Regions from separate parts of the Streptomyces sp. NPDC058335 genome, predicted to be linked through region 1. Evidence: riboswitches for the same ligand, from Rfam matches in the RefSeq annotation. Region 1 holds a riboswitch; the other holds the start of a gene.

Region 1 (7,308 bases):
CGGTTCGAGGGTCACCTCTCGACAGACCGAGTCGGGCGGGTGGGTGGGCAAGGCGAGGCGAGGCGAGGCACAGCGAGGCGGGGCGGGGCGGGGCCCCCGTAGGCATCCCCGGCCTCATCCCGCCCGGTGGACCACCGCATCGCACAGCTCCAGAAGAGCCCGCTTAGCCTCACACTCCCGCAACGGCGCCAACGCCGCCCGAGCCTCCTTGGCATACCGCACGGTGTCCCGCCGGGCCTGCTCCAGCGCCGGGTGCGCCCGCAGCGCGCCCAGCGCCTCGGCGAGCCGGGCGTCGTCGCTGAGGTCGGAGTCGAGCAGCTCGCACAGCGCGATGTCCTCGGGCAGCGCCAGCCGCGCCGCCCGCTCGCGCAGCCGCAGCACCGGCAGCGTGGGGATGCCCTCGCGCAGATCGGTCCCGGGCGTCTTCCCCGACTCGTGCGAGTCCGACGCGATGTCGAGCACGTCGTCCGCGAGCTGGAAGGCGACGCCCAGCCTCTCGCCGTACTGGGTGAGCACGTCCACGACCGTCTCGTCGGCGCCGGACATCATCGCGCCGAACCGGCACGACACCGCGACCAGCGATCCGGTCTTGCCGCCGAGCACGTCGAGGTAGTGGTCGACGGGGTCCCGGCCGTCGGTGGGCCCGGCCGTCTCCAGGATCTGTCCGGTGACGAGCCGTTCGAACGCCTCAGCCTGCACCCGCACGGCCTCGGGCCCGAGGTCGGCGAGGATGTGCGAGGCGCGGGCGAACAGGAAGTCGCCGGTGAGGACGGCGACGGAGTTCCCCCAGCGGGTGTTCGCGCTGGGCACCCCTCGCCGTACCTCGGCCTCGTCCATCACGTCGTCGTGGTACAGCGTGGCCAGGTGGGTCAGTTCCACCACCACGGCGGAGGGCACGATGCCGGGCGCGTACGGGTCCCCGAACTGCGCGGCGAGCATCACGAGCAGCGGCCGGAACCGCTTGCCGCCCGCCCGGACGAGGTGCTGCGCGGCTTCCGTGATGAACGGGACCTCGCTCTTGGTGGCCTCGAGCAAGCCTTCCTCGACAGCCGTCAATCCGGCCTGGACATCGGCTTCCAGAGCCTGGTCCCGCACGCTCAGCCCGAACGGCCCGACGACGGTCACGAGGGGTCTCCTGTCTGCTGGTGTCTTCTGGCGATCACGCGGTTTGTCGATAGGTCGCTGCCCTCACTCAAGTCAGCGTATCCGGTCACGTTTCGATCACCGACAGCCCCCACGTCCCCCCGTCTCGAACTTCGCTCGCCAGGGAGTCGCTACCCGAGCGGCCGGGCGGCATCGGATCCTGCCCGGTATGTTGCTGATCATCCGGTACAAGCGTTCCGTACCGGCGAGAAAGCGGACCGGTGACGCCGTCCGGTCACCCTCGTCACCCCCGTCACCCGCCCGGCCGTAGCCGTCCGACACACCCTCCCCGCTGACCTCACGGGGGCCACGCACATGCGCATCCGTTCGTCCTTCCCCTACGAGACAGCCCACGAGGACCTCCGCATCCGTCTGCCCGACGGAACCCTCCTGTACGCCCGCGTGTGGCGACCGTTGACGGACGAGCCCGTGCCGGCGCTGCTGGAGTACACCCCGGACCGGCTCTCCGACCGCACGGCGGCACGCGACCGGCAGCGCCACCCCTGGTACGCGGGCCACGGCTACGCCTCCGTCCGCGTGGACGCGCGCGGGCACGGCAACAGCGAGGGCCTGCCGGACGACGCCGCCCGCCCGCCGACGGAACCGACCGGCCGAACGGCAACCGATGGCGTGGCGGCCGACGGGGCCGCCGTGGTCGCGTGGCTGGCGGCCCAGCCGTGGTGCGACGGCACGGTGGGCATGTTCGGCATCGGCCGCGGCGGCGCCTTCGCCCTCCGGGTCGCGGCCCGCACAGCCCTCGCACCCCCCGCGCCCACGCCGCTGAAGGCGGTCGTCGCCGTCTGCTGCCCGGACGGCCACCCCGACAACGGTGTGCGCCACCCGAGTGGTTCCGCCCTCCCCGCCGACCCTCCGCACGCCGAGGCGGCGCAGGCCCGGCTCACCTCCGCCTGCCTGCCGCCCGACCCCGAGCACGTCGGTGACGCCTGGCGGGACATGTGGCTCCGGCGCCTGGAGTCCGTCGACCCGTTCACCCCCACCGATGTCCGCGAGGACCTCACGACCGGCGTGCCCGTCCTGGCGGTGGGCGGCTGGCACGACCCGTACCCCGACACGGTTCTCGGGCTGGTCGATCGCCTCCCGCAGGACCGGGTGCGCGGCGTGATCGGCCCCTGGCCGCACGCGTACCCCGACCACGCCCCGCACCCCGGCCCCGCGATCGGCTTCCTCCAGGAGACCCTGCGCTGGTGGGACCACTGGCTGAAGGGCAAGGACACGGGCGTCCTCTCCGACCCGCTCCTGCGCGCGTACGTCCGCGGCTCCCACCTCCGGGCCACGACGTACGGCGTCCTGCCCGGCCGTTGGGTCGGCGAGCCCGCCTGGCCCTCACCCCGGGTGCGCGTCGTGACGTACGCCCTCCAGGGTGCCCCGGTCCTGGTGCGCTCCCCCTTGCACACGGGTGTGGACGCCGGCCGTCTGCTCCCCCGCGGCGACGACGCCGGTCTCCCGCCGGACCAGCGCGAGGAGGACGCGCGCTCGGTCTGTTTCGACTTCCCGGTGAGCGAGGAGACCTGGGTGCTGGGCGGGCCCCGGGTACGGCTGCGGCTGACGTGCGAGGCGCCGCACGCCCAGGTGGTCGCCCGGGTCTGCGATGTGGCCCCGGACGGCTCCTCGACCCTCGTGACCCGCGGAGTACGACAGCTTCGGCGCACGGAATGCGGAAGCTCGGAGCCTGGAGGCAAGCAGCCTGGAGGCGCGGGGCACGGAAGCGCGGGGCAAGGAAGCGCTGCCGGGGACGTCGTCCTCGACCTGGCCCCCGTCGGCCACGCCTTCCCGCCCGGCCATCGCATCCGTCTCGCCGTCTCCTCCGCCTACTGGCCGTGGGTCTGGCCCGAGCCCGAGTCGGCGGCGGGGTTCACCGTGGACCCGGCGGGCAGCGCGCTGGAACTGCCGGCGCGGGTCCGGGAGGCGGACGCCGGCGTCGCCTTCGAGGAGCCCGAACAGGCACCGCCCCTCGGGGTGAGCGTCCTCGCCACTCTCGACGGGCCGCGCCCCGAGCGGCTTCTGGTGCGGGACGAGGCCGGGGGCGAGTGGCGGCTGGAGGTCGTCCCGCCGGACGCCGGCACGCGCGCGTACCCCGACGGCCTGGAGTACACCGAGGACGCGCTGACGACGTACACGATCACCGAGCGCGATCCCTTGTCGGCCCGGGTCCGCTGCGACCGGACGGTCCGGCTGCACCGCCCCGAGCGGGGCTGGGACACGAGCGTGCGGACCCGTTCGGAGGTCACCGGCGACGAGACGGACTTCGTCGCCACCGACGAGGTCGTGTGCACGGAGGGCGGCGAGGTGGTGTTCCACCGGACCTGGCGGAAGCGCATTCCCCGGACGCCGCTCCCACACCCGCCCCTTTAAAAGGCACTTGGGGCTCAATGACCGTTTTACCCCTGTTGTGGACGTCGGTGAGTTGGCTCACTTCACGGCCATGCGGGCAACCTGCACCGGAAGTTGTGATTCCGCTTTGCCCGTCGGCGAGTTGAGGCTTGGCGAACGCAAAGGATCAAGCAGGCATACGCATCTGATCATGGTCAATAGGGGCGATCTGTGAATCCGGCACTTGTTCCGGACATGTGCTCTCGCATACGTTCCCGGCCTGTCGGGCAGACGCCTAATCCTGCCGCCGCCCGGCAACCCATCGACCGACACTCACGCACGGCAGGAGCGGGGGACCCAGGTAAGTCGCCGAGCCGTACGTCACGCACGTACCGGACCGGCTTGGGGTGAAGTCGCGTCGCCGTACCCGTACGGCGGCCGGCCGGGCACTTTCCAGCCCGAACCCGACAGCTCACCTCGTAGGCGCCGGAGAGGAACCTTCGTCATGCCCGCTGCCGCTCAGCACCGCCGTACCCGTCTCGCCCGCACCCTCGTCGTCGCCGCCACCGGCGCCGCCGTGCTGGCACTCCCGCTCATCGGCTCGACCAGCGCCTCCGCGGCCACCACGGCGTCGGCCACGACCGCCGCCACGACCACGGCCGGGTACACCAACAACCTCGACGGCTGGATCCGCGAGTCGCTCGCGATCATGGCTGAAAAGGGCATTCCGGGCACCTACAACGGCATCTACCGCAACATCATGCGCGAGTCCTCGGGCAACCCGAACGCCATCAACCTGTGGGACTCCAACGCGGCCGCGGGCATCCCGTCCAAGGGCCTTCTCCAGGTGATCGACCCCACCTTCGCCGCGTACCACGTGGCCGGCACCGCCTACGACCCGTACGACCCGGTCGCCAACATCACCGCCGCCTGCAACTACGCGGCCCACCGGTACGGCTCGATCGACAACGTCTTCGGCGCGTACTGACCGTCGCCCCCAGGGACTAGGGACCGGTAGGCCCCAGGGACCGGGGGACTAGGGGAAGAGTCTTTCGAGGACGACGGCCACGCCGTCGTCCTCGTTCGACGTCGTCACCTCGTCGGCCACCGCCTTGAGTTCCGGATGGGCGTTGGCCATCGCCACACCGCGCCCCGCCCAGTCGAACATCGGGATGTCGTTGGGCATGTCGCCGAAGGCGATCGTGTCCTGCGGCCTCAGCCCGAGGTGCTCGGCCGCCAGGGCCAGTCCGGTCGCCTTGGTGACGCCGCACGGCTGGAGCTCCACCGTGCCCGGCCCGGACATCGTGACGGTGGCGAGCGAGCCGACCACCGAACGGGCCGTCGCCGCCAACTCGTCGTCGGACAGGGTGGGATGGCGCAGCAGCACCTTGCTGATCGGCTCGCACCACAGGTCGTCGCGTGCTCCGACCCGCAGGGCCGGCAGGGTCGGGTGCGGCATCAGGTAGCCAGGCTCGATGAGCGTGAGCCCGTCGACGCCGTCCTGGTCGACGGCCGCGTACACCTCGCCCACCTCGGCCTCGATCTTGCCGATCGCGGTCTCGGCCAGCTCCCGGTCCAGGGTGACCGACCACAGCAGGCGGTCGGCTCCGACGTCGTAGAGCTGCGCGCCCTGTCCGCACACCGCGAGCCCTCCGCCGCGCAGGATGTCCAGCAGCGGCCGTACGCGGGGGGCCGGCCGGCCGGTCACCACGAGGTGGCGGGCGCCGGCGGCGGCGACCCTCGCGAGCGCGTCGAGCGACCGGTCGGAGAAGGTGTCGTCGCCGCGCAGGAGCGTTCCGTCCAGGTCTGTGGCGACGAGGGAGTACGCGCAGCGCGCGGCATATGCGGTGGGTGCGGCCATGATCAGAGAATACGGACCCCAACGGGCTCCGACTCACTTCCAGTTCGGCGCCGTTCGCGCGGGAAACGACGTCATTCGCGCGAGAAACGGCTTTCTGCCGCAACGCCGGGTACGGCGAAGTTAAAGGCCTATGCACCGGTTGGCAACAACATGGTCCGCTACCTACCGCCCGCAGTACCTGGAGCGGTACCGTCCAGACAGTCCAGGGGGGACTTGATCGGGGGGTCAGGTTGAGCAGCGGACGTATTCGTGTGCTGAAGCCGGAGGATCTCGGCGAGGGGGAACGGGAGCGGTGGCGCGCGCTGCGCGCCGCGTCGACGGCTGCGCGCAACCCGTTCATGGAACCGGAGTTCACCGACGCCGTGGGCCACGTGCGGCCTCGCACGCGCGTCGCGGTGGTGTACGAGGGGCGCGAGCCGGTCGGCTTCCTGCCCCATGAGCGGGGCAGGCTCGGCCAGGGCCACGCCCTCGCGTACGGCGTCTCGGACGCCCAGGGAGCCGTCCTCGGCCCGGGTCTCGGCCTGAACGCGGACGAACTCCTGCGGGCCTGCTCGCTGTCGAGCTTCGCCTTCGACAATCTGGAGGCGGAGCAGGAACTGCTCGTCCGGCACGCGGCGGCCGAGTACACCTCCTACGTCATCGACGTGGAAAAGGGTTACGAAACGTACGAGTCCGTCCTGCGCGCGCAGTCGCCGAAGTTCCTGAAGACGACACTCGCCAAGGAGCGCCGGCTCGGCCGTCAGGTCGGTGACCTGCGGTTCGTGTTCGACGAACGCGACCCGGCCGCGCTGCGCACGCTGATGGCGTGGAAGTCCGCGCAGTACCGCAGGACCGGCCGCCGGGACCGGTTCGCGCAGGACTGGATCACCCGGCTCGTGAACCTGCTGGCCGCGGAGACGCGCGGCCCGGACTGCTCCGGCACGCTGTCCGTCCTCTACGCCGGCGGGCAGCCGATCGCCGCGCACTTCGGGCTGCGCTCGACGACCGTGCTGGCCTGCTGGTTCCCGGCCTACGACCCCGAGTTCGCGAAGTACTCGCCCGGTCTGGTGCTGCATCTGCGGATGGCCGAGGCGGCCGCCGCCGAGGGCATCGGGCTGCTCGACCTCGGGCGGGGGGCCGCCGAGTACAAGGACTCCCTGAGGACGGGCGAGCTGCCCGTCTACGAAGGAGCGTGGACGCGTCCGGGGGCGGGCGCCGCGCTCTACTGGCTCAGCCGCGAGCCCTCGCGCCGCGCGCACCACTTCGTGCGCAACCGGCCGCGGCTCGCGGCGACGGCCGCACGGGCGCTGAAGGAGGTAGGGCGGCTGCGACGGTCCTGACGGGTCCCGACAGATGCGCGACAGGCTGCTGACGGGGACTGACAAGGGCTGACGGGCGCTGACGGGTTCCATCGGAGTGGGAGGGGGAGGATCCGTGTCCCAGGCGACACGTGTACGGCAGGAGATTCAGAGGTTCCTCGCGATCGAGCCGGTGCAGGTCGCCGAACTCGAACTGGACGACGGCGGTGCGCTGAGACCCGGACCGGGCAGCCCGCCCGTCACGCACGGCGAGGTGTTCCTCCTGGTCAGGAGAGGCGGCCGGCCGGTCGCCACGCTGCTCGGGCGGGTACCCGAGGGTGCCGACCCGATGGCGGTCCTCACCGCACTGGCCCAGCGACACGTGGGTGCCGGACCGGAACCGGCCCTCACAGGGGTCACCGTGCCCTTCACCAGCGTCGTCATCGCCACCCGCGAGCGCGCCGACCGGCTCGCCCACGCGCTCGACTCGATGCTCGCCCAGGACCACCCCGACTTCGAGATCGTCGTCGTCGACAACGCCCCGGTGACGGACGCGACCCGCGTACTCGTCGAGCGCAAGTACGCCGAACGCGTGCGGTACGTGACCGAACCCGTCCCCGGCCTCGCCGTCGCCCACAACACGGGTCTCGCGTCCGCGCGCGGCGACGTGGTCGCCTTCACCGACGACGACGTGGT
Region 2 (7,308 bases), on a different contig from region 1:
GCGGCTCCGCTGCTTTCCGGACCCGGATGGAATTGCCGGAGGCATGCCTGAAATAGTCCGCAGGCATGCGAAGGGCGCGCCACCAAAATGCGGGGCGCGCCGGAAAAAGAGCAGCGGAAATATCTCTCCGCCGAATTCCCTTCTTTGTATACGGCCCTCCTGTTAATGCCGGAGGCCGGACATGTTTACGACGTGTTGCGAAGTCCTCACACGGTCCTGGCGGTCGCCGCCGGAAAAGCGCAGCCGGTGCGCGGAGGTCGCGCGCTCGGTGTGCAGCGCCGTGACCGCCCGCGCGCGCTCCGCGTCACCGCGCGCCACCGCGTCCACGATCGCGCCGTGCTCCGCCCAGGACTCCACCGGACTGGCCGGCGCCTCCACCGCGTACATCCAGGAGATCTTGTGCCGCAGCTGGGTGAGCGTCGAGGTCAGGGCGTGGCTGCCGGAGGCCTGTGCGAGGGTCTCGTGGAACCAGCCCCCCAGGGAGCGCAGATCCTCGCTGTTGCCCCGCCTGGCGCGCTCCTGGCCCAGCCGGACGAGGCCGCGGAGCACCTTGAGATGCGCCTCGGTGCGCCGCTGGGCGGCCCGGGCTGCGCCGAGCGGCTCCAGCAGCATGCGCATCTCCAGCAGGTCGGCGGCCTCTTGCTCGGTCGGTTCGGCGACGCACGCGCCCGCGTGCCGCCGCGTGACGACGAAGCCCTCCGCCTCGAGTGTGCGCAGGGCCTCCCGGACGGGGACACGCGAAACGCCGTAGCGGCGCGCGAGGAGTTCCTCGGTGAGGCGGCTGCCACGCTCGTAGACACCCGCGACGATGTCGTCCCGGATGGCCGTGCACACCGAGTGCGCCGGAATACGCATGACCGACCTCCGCCTTAATCCCCGTGAAACGTCGACGATTGACGTGTGTTCCGTGACTCTATTGCAATCAGCGGGAATTTCCGATGGCGGGCCGGAATCCATGGATATTTTTTGGACAGCACGGTCCCTGAAACGACGAAAGCCCCGGCCACGAGGGCCAGGGCCATACGATCTGTCGCGGTACGTCGTCAGATGTTCACGCCGTGCGTGCGGAGGTAGGCGGCCGGATCGATGTCCGAGCCGTACTCCGCGCTGGTGCGGGCCTCGAAGTGCAGATGCGCGCCGGTGACGTTGCCGGTCGCGCCGGACAGGGCGATCTGCTGGCCGGGAGCGACCTTCTGGCCCACCGAGACGCCGATGGACGACAGATGGCCGTACTGGGTGTACGTGCCGTCGTTCATCCGGATCACGACCTGGTTGCCGTAGGCGCCGCCCCAGCCGGCCTCGACGACGGTGCCGAGGCCCACCGCGCGCACGGGGGTGCCGCTGGAGGCGTGGAAGTCGATGCCGGTGTGGCTGCCGGAGGACCACAGGGAGCCGCCGGACCGGTAGCCGGTGGAGACGTAGGAGCCGCTGATCGGCGACACGAAGGTGTTCAGGCGCTCCCGCTCGGCCGCGCGGGCGGCACGGACCCTGGCCTCGCGCTCCGCCTTGGCCTTCGCCGCGGCCTGGGCGGCGGCCTCCTTGCGCTCGGCCTCCTGCGCGGCGGCCTGCTTCTGCGCGGCGGCCTGGTCGTCGATCTGCTCGGCGACCGTGTCGCCGATGCTGACGACCGGGATGAGGCCGGTCTGCTCGGCGGGGTTCTCCGCGGCGAGGGCGGAGCTGGAGGCGACGGCGCCGATGACACCGGTGGTGGTGAGCGCCGCGATGCCCGCCGCACGGGCGGTGGTGCGCTTCATCCGGCTGGGACGACGGTGCTTCCCGGTGGCGCAAGTGGACGCCATGTAGTTGAGCGGTCCTTTCCTTCCCTCTCGCCTACCGGGTTAGCTGACGGGTTCGGAGCAGGAAGGTCTCCTACGGACCCCCTCGCGAAACGCGCGGGCGTCCGATTCACCCCAGGGACTGCCTAGTTGGGTCCCCGGCTCCCCTGGCTCGCGCCATGCGGGGACTCGGCGATGACTGTCCGGTGCCGCGGTTGCGGCGCACTGCCTGACGAACAGCCCGGTTGAAACTAGACGCGGCGGCCGTCAATCCCCAAACAGAACACGGCTTTTGTAGCGCATGCCACAGGGCAGACAGGCAACCTTTCTCCCAATTCGGACATCAAGGGGCCCTGGTGGCACATCCGTCCACCAGGGCCCCTTCGCGCGCGGCGCCGCGTCCTGCTCCGCGGTCCGCGGTCCGCGGTCCGCTCAGCGTTCCTGTTCCGCGATCTCCTCCGGCGCTCTACTCCGCGGAGACGACCTTCACCTCACCGATACCGAGGGCCTCGACCGGCGCCTTGATCGCGGCCGCGTCGCCGACGAGGACCGTCACCAGGCGGTCCACCGGGAAGGCGCTCACTACCGCCGCGGTGGCCTCCACGGTGCCGGTCGCGGCGAGCTGCTGGTACAGCGTCGCCTGGTAGTCGTCGGGCAGGTGCTGCTCGACCTGGTCGGCCAGCGTGCCCGCCACGGCGGCGGCCGTCTCGTACTTCAGGGGCGCCACCCCGACGAGGTTCTGCACGGCGACGTCACGTTCGGCGTCGGTCAGGCCGCCCTCGGCGAGGGTGCGCAGCACCTTCCACAGGTCCTCCAGCGCGGGACCGGTGTTCGGCGTGTCGATGGAGCCGCTGATGGCCAGCATCGCGGCGCCCGAGCCGTCCGGCGCGGACCTGAGGACCTGCCCGAAGGCGCGCACGCCGTAGGTGTAGCCCTTCTCCTCGCGCAGGACGCGGTCCAGCCGGGAGGTGAGGGTGCCGCCGAGGCAGTACGTGCCGAGCACCTGCGCGGGCCACACGCGCGCGTGCCGGTCGGCGCCGATGCGGCCGATCAGCAGCTGCGTCTGGACGGCGCCGGGGCGGTCCACGATGACGACCCGTCCGGTGTCGTCGGCGGTCACCGGCGGCACCGGACGCGGCTGGCCCGCGGAGCCCGTCCAGGCGCCCAGGGTGTCGCCGAGGAGTGCGTCGAGATCGACACCGGTGAGGTCGCCGACGACCACGGCGGTGGCCGTGGCGGGGCGGACGTGCTTCTCGTAGAAGGCGCGTACGGCGGCGGAGTCGATCTTCTCCACGGTGTCCGCGGTGCCCTGGCGCGGGCGCGACATGCGCGCGGTCGCCGGGAACAGCTCCCTGGAGAGTTCCTTGGCGGCACGCCGGGACGGGTTGGCCAGCTCGTGCGGGATCTCGTCCAGACGGTTGCGGACGAGTCGCTCGATCTCGCTGTCGGCGAACGCGGGCGCCCGCAGCGCATCGGCGACGAGGCCGAGGCCCTTGGCCAGGCGGGAGACCGGAACCTCCAGGCTCAGGCGGACGCCGGGGTGGTCCGCGTGCGCGTCGAGGGTCCCGCCACAGCGCTCCAGCTCGGCGGCGAAGTCCTCGGCGGAGTGCTTGTCGGTGCCCTCGGAGAAGGCCCGCGCCATGATCGTGGCGATGCCGTCGAGGCCGGCCGGCTCGGCGTCCAGGGGCGCGTCGAGGATGACCTCGACGGCGACGACCTGCTGGCCGGGGCGGTGGCAGTGCAGGACGGTCAGGCCGTTGTCGAGCGTCCCGCGCGCGGGGGCCGGGAACGCCCAGGGCCTGGCCTCGCCCGCCCGGGGCTGGGGGTGGAAGTCCATCGCGGCGAGCTCGGTCACTGGGCCGCCTCCTCGTTCTCGTCCTCGTCGGCGGTGTTCTCGGCGGGCTCGGTGGGCTCGTAGACCAGTACGGCGCGGTTGTCGGGGCGCAGGCGGGCCCTGGCCGCCTCCCGGACCTCTTCCGCGGTGATCTCCAGCACTCGCTGGACGGCGGTCAGGGCGAGCTGCGGGTCACCGAACAGCACCGCGTACCGGCACAGTTCGTCGGCGCGGCCGGCGACCGTGCCCAGGCGGTCCAGCCACTCGCGCTCCAACTGGGCCTGGGCGCGCTCCATCTCCTCGTCCGTGGGGCCTTCCTCGGCGAACCGGGCCAGCTCCTCGTCGATGGCCGTCTCGATGACGGGCACCTCGACGTCGCCGGACGTCTTGACGTCGAGCCAGCCCAGGGAGGGCGCGCCGGCCAGGCGCAGCAGGCCGAAGCCGGCCGCCACGGCCGTACGGTCGCGGCGGACCAGGCGGTTGTACAGGCGGGAGGACTCGCCGCCGCCGAGCACGGTGAGCGCCAGGTCGGCCGCGTCGCACGCACGCGTGCCGTCCTGCGGCAGCCGGTAGGCGGCCATCAGCGCGCGGGCCGGGACCTCCTCCTCGACGACCTCGCGCAGCTGTTCGCCGATGATGTCGGGCAGCGAGCCGTCACGGGGCTGGGGCTTGCCGTCGTGGGCGGGGATGGAGCCGAAGTACTTCTCGATCCAGGCGAGCGTCTGCTCCGGGTCGATGTCGCCGACGACCGACAGGACGGCGTTGTTGGGCGCGTAGTACGTGCGGAAGAACGCGCGGGCGTCCTCCAGCGTCGCCGCGTCCAGGTCGGCCATCGAACCGATCGGCGTGTGGTGGTACGGGTGGCCCTCCGGGTAGGCGAGGGCGGTCAGCTTCTCGAACGCCGTGCCGTAGGGGACGTTGTCGTAGCGCTGGCGGCGTTCGTTCTTGACGACGTCGCGCTGGTTCTCCATCGATTCGTCGTCCAGCGCGGCGAGCAGGGAGCCCATGCGGTCGGCCTCCAGCCAGAGGGCGAGCTCCAGCTGGTGGGTGGGCATGGTCTCGAAGTAGTTGGTGCGCTCGAAGCTCGTCGTGCCGTTGAGCGAGCCTCCCGCGCCCTGGACCAGCTCGAAGTGACCGTTGCCCTTGACCTGGGCGGAGCCCTGGAACATCAGGTGCTCGAAAAGGTGAGCAAGGCCGGTACGGCCCTTGACTTCATGGCGCGAGCCGACGTCGTACCAGAGACACACCGCCGCGACGGGGGTCAGGTGGTCCTCGGAGAGCACCACGCGCAGGCCGTTGGCCAGGCGGTGCTCGCTCGCTGTCAGGCCCCCGGAGCCTGCCTGGGCTGTGGCCGTGTGACCCATGGGCATGTACGTCCTTCCGATCGCGGACGCGGTCGTCGAAACCGCGGTTTTCCTGCCGGTCCTGCCACTGTATGCAAGCGTGCGGAGCGGCGGCGAAGTTCCCGGGCGGCGTACGCCGAGAGCGAGATCGCGTAGCCTGCGGGCAGCCGTGGACGAGGTGCCTCTCCGGCCGGTCCGGTCGCCGACGCCCGGACCCTGGGACGCGCTGTCAGTGCCACGGTCCACAATGGTCCGCGTACATCCCGTCACACGCCTCAGCAAGAGTGAGCCGAAGGGCGCGCGTCGACACCGACGTGAGCGCCCCGCAGGCGAGCGACCAGGAAACAGGAGGAGCCGGCAGCGATGGCCCGCCGCAGCACGAAGACCCCGCCGCCCGACGACTCGTACGAGGAGCGGATCCTCGACATCGACGTCGTCGACGAGATGCAGGGCTCCTTCCTCGAGTACGCGTACTCGGTCATCTACTCCCGCGCCCTGCCGGACGCCCGCGACGGCCTCAAGCCCGTCCACCGCCGCATCGTCTACCAGATGAACGAGATGGGCCTGCGCCCCGACCGCGGATACGTGAAGTGCGCGCGCGTCGTCGGCGAAGTCATGGGCAAGCTGCACCCGCACGGCGACGCGTCGATCTACGACGCCCTGGTCCGCATGGCCCAGCCGTTCTCCATGCGCGTGCCCCTGGTCGACGGCCACGGCAACTTCGGCTCGCTGGGCAACGACGACCCGCCGGCCGCCATGCGGTACACGGAGTGCCGGCAGGCCGCGGCGACGAGCCTGATGACCGAGTCCATCGACGAGGACACGGTCGACTTCACCCCGAACTACGACGGCCAGGAGCGGGAGCCGGTGGCCCTGCCCGCCGCCTTCCCGAACCTCCTGGTCAACGGTTCCTCGGGCATCGCGGTCGGCATGGCCACGAACATGCCGCCGCACAACCTGGGCGAGGTCATCTCGGCCGCCCGCCACCTGATCCGCTTCCCGAACGCGGATCTGGACACGCTGATGAAGCACGTCCCGGGACCCGACCTGCCCACCGGCGGCCGGATCGTCGGCCTCTCCGGTATCAGGGACGCCTACGAGACGGGCCGCGGGACCTTCAAGATCCGCGCCACGGTGTCGGTGGAGACCGTGACGGCCCGCCGCAAGGGCCTGGTCGTCACCGAACTGCCCTTCGCCGTGGGCCCCGAGAAGGTCATCGCCAAGATCAAGGACCTGGTCGGCTCGAAGCGGATCCAGGGCATCGCCGACGTCAAGGACCTCACCGACCGCGCGCACGGGCTGCGCCTGGTCATCGAGATCAAGAACGGCTTCGTACCGGAGGCCGTCCTGGAGCAGCTGTACAAGCTGACGCCCATGGAGGAGTCCTTCGGCATCAACAACGTGGCGCTGGTGGACGGCCAGCCGCTCACGCTGGGCCTGAAGGAGCTGCTCGAGGTCTACCTCGACCACCGCTTCGAGGTCATCCGGCGGCGCAGCGAGTTCCGCCGGACCAAGCGCCGCGACCGCCTGCACCTGGTGGAGGGCCTGCTCACGGCGCTCGTCGACATCGACGAGGTCATCCGCCTGATCCGCTCCAGCGACAACAGCGCGCAGGCCAAGGAGCGCCTGATCGAGCGCTTCTCCCTGTCGGAGATCCAGACCCAGTACATCCTCGACACGCCGCTGCGCCGGCTGACCAGGTTCGACCGCATCGAGCTGGAGGCGGAGCAGGAGAAGCTCAACGAGGAGATCGCCGAGCTGACCCGGATCCTGGAGTCGGACGCGGAGCTGCGCAAGCTGGTCTCGGCCGAACTGGCCGCGGTCGCCAAGAAGTTCGGCACCGAGCGTCGTACGGTCCTGCTGGAGTCGGCGGGCACACCGGCCTCCACGGTGCCTCTCCAGGTCGCCGACGACCCGTGCCGGGTGCTGCTCTCCTCCACGGGTCTGGTGGCCCGTACGGCGAACGCCGAGCCCTTCGCGGAGGACGCGGACGCCCGGCGGACCAAGCACGACGTGATCGTGTCGGCGGTGCCGGCCACCGCGCGCGGGGAGATCGGCGCGGTCACCTCGACGGGCCGACTGCTGCGGATCAACGTCGTCGACCTGCCGCAGCTGCCGGACACCGCGTCGGCACCCAACCTCTCCGGCGGCGCCCCGCTGACGGAGTTCGTCCCCGTGGAGGGTGACGAGACGGTGGTCTGCCTGACCACGCTCGACGAGTCCTCGCCGGGCATCGCGCTCGGCACCGAACAGGGTGTCGTCAAGCGGGTGGTGCCCGACTATCCAACCAACAAGGACGAGCTGGAGGTCATCTCCCTCAAGGAGGGCGACCGGATCGTCGGCGCGGTCGAGCTAC

What was found. Region 1 has a riboswitch for cyclic di-AMP ahead of ACFWJX_RS14205 (transglycosylase SLT domain-containing protein). Riboswitches for the same ligand answer to the same signal wherever they lie in the genome.
Region 2: it holds a riboswitch for cyclic di-AMP, as region 1 does, so the genes downstream of both, ACFWJX_RS25380 (M23 family metallopeptidase) here and ACFWJX_RS14205 (transglycosylase SLT domain-containing protein) in region 1, are expected to answer to the same signal.

Annotation. Positions count from the first base shown of each region.
Region 1 covers NZ_JBHXHX010000006.1:349,594-356,901, forward strand. The annotation lists gene ACFWJX_RS14195 (polyprenyl synthetase family protein) at 115-1,125, opposite strand; gene ACFWJX_RS14200 (CocE/NonD family hydrolase) at 1,459-3,516, shown strand; cyclic di-AMP (ydaO/yuaA leader) riboswitch at 3,795-3,975, shown strand; gene ACFWJX_RS14205 (transglycosylase SLT domain-containing protein) at 3,980-4,462, shown strand; gene ACFWJX_RS14210 (HAD family hydrolase) at 4,511-5,335, opposite strand; gene ACFWJX_RS14215 (GNAT family N-acetyltransferase) at 5,581-6,654, shown strand; gene ACFWJX_RS14220 (glycosyltransferase) at 6,749-7,308, shown strand, end outside.
Region 2 covers NZ_JBHXHX010000013.1:118,995-126,302, reverse strand. The annotation lists gene ACFWJX_RS25385 (GntR family transcriptional regulator) at 163-855, opposite strand; gene ACFWJX_RS25380 (M23 family metallopeptidase) at 1,044-1,799, opposite strand; cyclic di-AMP (ydaO/yuaA leader) riboswitch at 1,813-1,980, opposite strand; gene ACFWJX_RS25375 (M16 family metallopeptidase) at 2,242-3,630, opposite strand; gene ACFWJX_RS25370 (M16 family metallopeptidase) at 3,627-4,979, opposite strand; gene ACFWJX_RS25365 (DNA topoisomerase (ATP-hydrolyzing) subunit A) at 5,316-7,308, shown strand, end outside.